Regions from separate parts of the Kitasatospora sp. NPDC034035 genome, predicted to be linked through region 1. Evidence: predicted binding sites of a transcription regulator. Region 1 holds the regulator's gene; the other holds the start of a gene.
What was found. Region 1 encodes HrcA, which represses chaperone genes, less so after heat shock. Its sites were predicted from a motif close to TTNGCACTCNGNNNNNCNGAGTGCNAA; they were not measured.
Positions count from the first base shown of each region.

Region 1 (3,170 bases):
GATCTCGACGTACAGGTCGCCGGCCGGGCCGCCGCCGGGGCCGACCTCGCCCTCGCCGGCCAGCTGGATCCGGGTGCCGTTGTCGACACCGGCCGGGATCTTGACGGTCAGGGTGCGACGGGCGCGGACCCGGCCGTCGCCGGCGCACTCCGGGCACGGGGTCGGCACGACGGTGCCGAAGCCCTGGCACTGCGGGCAGGGACGGGAGGTCATGACCTGGCCCAGGAAGGACCTGGTGACCTGGGAGACCTCGCCCTTGCCGCGACACATGTCGCACGTCTGGGCGGAGGTGCCGGGGGCCGCGCCCTCGCCGCTGCACGTGGTGCAGGTGACGGCGGTGTCGACCTGGAGCTCCTTGGTGGTGCCGAAAGCGGCCTCCTCCAGGGTGATCTCCAGCCGGATCATGGCGTCCTGGCCGCGGCGGGTGCGCGAGCGCGGGCCACGCTGGCCGGCCGCGGCGCCGAAGAAGGCGTCCATGATGTCGGAGAAGCCGAAGCCCGCCGCGCCGGCGCCGAAACCGCCCGCGCCACCGCCGCCCGGCGACAGCGGGTCACCGCCGAGGTCGTAGACCTGGCGCTTCTGCGGATCGGAGAGCACCTCGTAGGCGGCGTTGATCTCCTTGAACCGCTCCTGCGTCTTCGGGTCCGGGTTGACGTCCGGGTGCAGTTCGCGTGCCAGGCGCCGGAACGCCTTCTTGATCTCGTCCTGCCCCGCATCCCGTCGGACGCCGAGTACCGCGTAGTAGTCCGTGGCCACCAAATGCTCCGCTTGTTCCGCCTGTAGTAGTGCTGCGACTGGTTACCGCGCGTCATCTCCAGGACGCGCGGTCTTTGCTACGACTCGGCCAGGATCTGACCCACGTACCGCGCCACCGCGCGCACCGCCCCCATTGTGCCCGGGTAGTCCATCCGGGTCGGGCCGATCACACCCAGTTTGGCCACGCTCTCGTCGCCCGAACCGTAACCGACCGACACGACCGAGGTGGAAATCAGCCCTTCGTAGGCGTTCTCCCGCCCGATCCGGACCGTCATCGCGGCGTCGTTGGTCTCACCCAGGAGGCGGAGCAGGATGACCTGCTCCTCCAGGGCCTCCAGCACCGGCTGGATGGTGAGCGGGAAGTCGTGGCCGAAGCGGGTCAGGTTGGCCGTGCCGGCCAGCATGATCCGCTCCTCGTTCTGTTCCGCGAGCGTCTCGAACAGGGTCGCCAGGACCGTGCTGACGGTCGGCCGGTCGGCCTGCTCGAACATCGCCGGCAGTTCCTCCAGCAGCCCCGGGACCTCCGGGAGGCGGCGGCCGGCGGCTCTGGTGTTGAGCGCGGCCCGCAGGTCCGCCAGGACCGTCTCGCCGACCGTGCCCGGGCAGTCGACCATCCGCTGCTCGACCCGGCCGGTGTTGGTGATCAGCACCAGCATCACCTTCGCCGGGGCCAGCGCCACCAGCTCGATGTGCCGCACGGTGGACCGCGTCAGCGACGGGTACTGCACCACCGCGACCTGCCGGGTCAGCTGGGCGAGCAGCCGCACGGTGCGCGCGACCACGTCGTCCAGGTCGACCGCGCCGTCCAGGAAGTGCCGGATCGCCCGGCGCTCGGGGGCGCTCATCGGCTTGACCTCGGCGAGCTTGTCGACGAAGAGGCGGTACCCCTTGTCGGTCGGGATGCGGCCGGCGCTGGTGTGCGGCTGGTGGATGTACCCCTCCTCCTCCAGCGCCGCCATGTCGTTGCGGACGGTCGCCGGCGAGACCCCGAGATTGTGCCGCTCCACCAGGGCCTTGGACCCGACGGGCTCCTCGGTGCCCACGTAGTCCTGCACGATCGCGCGGAGCACGGCGAGCTTGCGGTCGTCCAGCTGGCGGACCTCACCGGCCATGGGGCACGCACCTCCGTCTTCGCTCGTTGTCCGTCTGTGTCCCTGGGTGCTGCTGCCGGCCGTTCCCGGAAGGTCCGGCCTCGGCACCTTGGCACTCTGAACACACGAGTGCCAGAACCGTACCTGCCAGTGTAAGGCCCGGGTCCTGCCGCAGGAACGGCCGGACCGGCGTGATCCTTCCCGCAGTTCCAGGTACGGCCCGCGGGGCGGCCACCGTTCACGGGTTCCCGTCACGGGTTCCCGGCGCGCGAGTGGTGCCACGAGGCCGTCCGGGTGGCAGCATCGAAGGCGACGGCGAATGGAGGAGCAAGCGATGTCGAGCTCGGGCCAGCACACCCGTTTCGCACCCGACCGCGGCCTGACCGGCCGCATGGTCGCGACGATGTTCGTGATCGGGCTGCTGTACGTCGGTTTCACCGGCCTGCTGATCGCGCTGCTGCGCGGCGCCTGGCCGCTGATCGTCCTGATCTCCGGCGGGCTGTTCGTGGCCCAGTTCTGGTTCAGCGACAAGATCACCGAACGGGCCATGGGCGCCCGCCCGGTGTCCCCGGAGGAGTTCCCCCAACTGCACGGCACGATCGACCGGCTCTGCGCCCTGGCCGACATGCCCAAACCCCGCGTGGCGGTCGCCGACAACGACATGCCCAACGCCTTCGCCACCGGCCGCAACTCGCAGAACGCGGTCGTCTGCGTCACCACCGGCCTGCTGCGACGCCTGGAGCCCGAGGAACTGGAAGGCGTCCTCGCCCACGAGCTGTCCCACGTCGCCCACCGGGACGTCGCGGTGATGACCATCGCCGGCTTCCTCGGCGTACTCGCCGGCGCGATGACCCGCATCGCCGTGTACGGCGGATTCATGGGCGGCGGCCGCAACAACAACGACCAGAACGCGGCCATCGTCGCGCTGATCATCCCGCTGGTCTCGATGGTCGTCTACGCGATCAGCTTCCTGCTCACCCGGCTGCTCTCCCGCTACCGCGAACTGGCCGCCGACCGCGCCGCCGCCCAGCTCACCGGCCGGCCCAGCGCCCTCGCCTCGGCCCTCACCAAGGTCACCGGGCAGATCGCGGCCATCCCCAGCAAGGACCTGCGCCAGGCGCAGCCCTACAACGCCTTCTACTTCGCCCCCGCGCTGAACGCCCGGGAGACCGCCTCCCAGCTGCTCTCCACGCACCCGACGCTGGAGAAGCGGCTGGAGCAGCTGGCGAAGATCTCCGAGCAGCTCGGCCACTGAACCCCCGCCGACCCTCCGCCGACCCCTGCAGACCCTCCGCCGACCTCCGCTGACGAAAGGACCGCCGT
Region 1 covers NZ_JBVISA010000012.1:124,910-128,079, reverse strand. The annotation lists gene dnaJ (molecular chaperone DnaJ) at 1-756, opposite strand, end outside; gene hrcA (heat-inducible transcriptional repressor HrcA) at 834-1,868, opposite strand; gene htpX (zinc metalloprotease HtpX) at 2,182-3,102, shown strand; gene pspAB (PspA-associated protein PspAB) at 3,169-3,170, shown strand, end outside.

Region 2 (3,170 bases), on a different contig from region 1:
AGCGATCAGGATCAGAAGTCCATGTCACCGCCCGGCATGCCGCCGCCGGCGGCCGCGGCGGCCTTCTCCGGCTTGTCGGCGATGACGGCCTCGGTGGTGAGGAACAGCGCCGCGATGGAGGCGGCGTTCTGCAGCGCGGAGCGGGTGACCTTGGCCGGGTCGATGATGCCCTCGGCGATCAGGTCGACGTAGGTGTTGGTGGCGGCGTTCAGGCCGTGGCCGGCGGGGAGGTTGCGCACCTTCTCCACCACGACACCACCCTCGAGGCCGGCGTTGGTCGCGATCTGCTTGATCGGGGCCTCGAGCGCGACCTTGACGATGTTGGCACCGGTGGCCTCGTCGCCCTCCAGCTCCAGCTTGTCGAAGGCGACACCGGCCTGCAGCAGCGCGACGCCACCACCGGCGACGATGCCCTCCTCGACGGCGGCCTTGGCGTTGCGGACGGCGTCCTCGATGCGGTGCTTGCGCTCCTTGAGCTCCACCTCGGTGGCCGCGCCGGCCTTGATGACGGCCACGCCGCCGGCCAGCTTGGCGAGGCGCTCCTGGAGCTTCTCGCGGTCGTAGTCCGAGTCGCTGTTCTCGATCTCGGCGCGGATCTGGTTCACGCGGCCCGCGACCTGCTCGCTGTCGCCGCCACCGTCGACGATGGTGGTCTCGTCCTTGGTGATGACCACCTTGCGGGCGGTGCCCAGCAGGTCGATGCCGGCGTTCTCCAGCTTGAGGCCGACCTCCTCGGAGATCACGGTGCCACCGGTGAGGATGGCGATGTCGCCGAGCATGGCCTTGCGGCGGTCGCCGAAGCCCGGGGCCTTGACGGCGACGGACTTGAAGGTGCCGCGGATCTTGTTCACGACCAGGGTCGACAGGGCCTCGCCCTCGACGTCCTCGGCGATGATGACGAGCGGCTTGCCGCTCTGCATGACCTTCTCCAGCAGCGGGAGCAGGTCCTTGACCGAGCCGATCTTGGAGTTAGCGATGAGGATGTACGGGTCCTCGAACGTCGCCTCCATGCGCTCCAGGTCGGTGGCGAAGTAGGCGGAGATGTAGCCCTTGTCGAAGCGCATGCCCTCGGTGAGCTCGAGCTCCAGACCGAAGGTGTTGCTCTCCTCGACGGTGATGACGCCTTCCTTGCCGACCTTGTCCATGGCCTCGGCGATGAGCTCGCCGATCTGGGTGTCGGCGGCCGAGATGGAGGCGGTGGAGGCGATCTGCTCCTTGGTCTCCACGTCCTTGGCCTGGGCCAGCAGCTGGTCGGAGACGGCGGCGACGGCCTTCTCGATACCGCGCTTCAGGGCCATCGGGTTGGCGCCGGCGGCGACGTTGCGCAGACCCTCGCGGACGAGCGCCTGGGCGAGCACGGTGGCGGTGGTGGTGCCGTCACCCGCGACGTCGTCCGTCTTCTTGGCGACCTCCTTGACGAGCTCCGCACCGATCTTCTCGTACGGGTCCTCGAGCTCGATCTCCTTGGCGATGGAGACACCGTCGTTGGTGATCGTGGGGGCGCCCCACTTCTTCTCCAGCACGACGTTGCGGCCCTTGGGGCCGAGCGTGACCTTCACGGCGTCGGCGAGCTGGTTCATGCCACGCTCAAGGCCGCGGCGAGCTTCCTCATCAAAGGCGATGATCTTGGCCATCAGAAGTGGTCCTCCGGGACACGGTCGACTGCTCGGACCAAGGGGTGCCCGCGACGGACGGCCCTGGTGTGCGGGGGTCTTTTCCCCTACCGCTCCCGGGGGCCTCACCGACCCGGTCCGCTGTCACTCTCACACTGTGAGTGCTAACGCCAATGATTAGCACTCGCGGTGGTCGAGTGCAAGCCCAATCGGCAACCCGCGAGCCGCCGCCGTGGGCGCCCGGGGACGCCGACGGGCCCGTACGACGCGTGTCGCACGGGCCCGTCGAGAAGCGAGTGGTCACCAGCCGTAGGGCCGCGCCGAGCTCCTGGGGTCGGAAGGGGTCAGACCGCGGCGCGGACCATGTCCGCCTGCGGGCCCTTCTGTCCCTGAGAGATCTCGAACTCGACCCGCTGGCCCTCCTCGAGGGTGCGGTAGCCGTCCATCTGGATCGCGCTGTAGTGGACGAAGACGTCCGCACCACCGTCGACCGCGATGAAGCCGTAGCCCTTCTCCGCGTTGAACCACTTGACGGTGCCCTGAGCCATTCCGAACTCCCCTAGTGCTGTGCTGGCCCTTCACGTGCCCGCAGGTCGCGGGCCCGGATTGGTTTGAAGGCCGGCCCGGGGAACCCCCCCTGGGCGCAGCCGTGCACGCCGCAACCCTCCGCACGGGACGCCCAACGGCCTCCGGTGAGCGGGTGATTGCGTCGACCGCCGCTGAATGTATCCGGACCGACGCCCTCTGCAACAGGGTCAGCCGCCGGTAATTCCGCTGAAGCGTCAAGGGACAGCACGGGCTGAATCGGGAAGATCTCGGCATTTAACGCCGGACATAGCGGACGAATTACCCAAATGCCCGCGGCAATTCTGACATCCGCCTGACATGTTTCACGAGCCGGTCTCACCGGCCGGACGCCGCCCCGGCGGAACACCGCGGGTGGCCGCAAGGGAACCCCTGTTCCCAGCCGAGCGACACTCTACTCCGACTCGACTCGAAAATATTCCAGCCGGAATGCAACCGGCCGCCCGCGCATACGGAAAGCGGAATTCCGTACGGGCGGGCGGCCGAATAGCCGGCGTCACGGCTCAGCCGCCGGCCACCGCCGGGATGATCGAGACGCTGGCGCCGTCCTTGATCTCGGTCGCCAGGCCCTCGGCGAAGCGCACGTCGTCGTCGTTCACGTAGACGTTGACGAAACGGCGCAGCTTGCCGGCGTCGTCCAGGATGCGGGCGGAGATGCCCGCGTGGTTCTGCTCCAGGTCGGCGATGACCTCGGCCAGGGTGACGCCCTCGGCGGTCACCTCGGCGGCGCCGCCGGTGTAGGTGCGCAGGATGGTGGGGATGCGGACGTTGGCGCTCATGGCTCTCCTTGCGGGTGGGGCCTCACGGGGGCGGAGGTGGTTCAGGCGGACACGAGGCCGGCGGCGCGGAAGGAGTCCAGCGTCGGGCGGATGACGGCGGTCATCCCGGCGTCGGAGACGGCGTCCAGGGTCTTCAGGCCGTCGCCGGTGTTGATCGCGACGGTCTCCTTGGCCGGATCCAGCCGTCCGGTCT
Region 2 covers NZ_JBVISA010000075.1:556-3,725, forward strand. The annotation lists gene groL (chaperonin GroEL) at 12-1,634, opposite strand; gene ACZ52J_RS42195 (cold-shock protein) at 1,958-2,161, opposite strand; gene ACZ52J_RS42200 (MoaD/ThiS family protein) at 2,702-2,977, opposite strand; gene thrC (threonine synthase) at 3,019-3,170, opposite strand, start outside.
Region 2: a site for HrcA is predicted at 1,791-1,817, ahead of groL (chaperonin GroEL). Genes of this name have one in related genera too.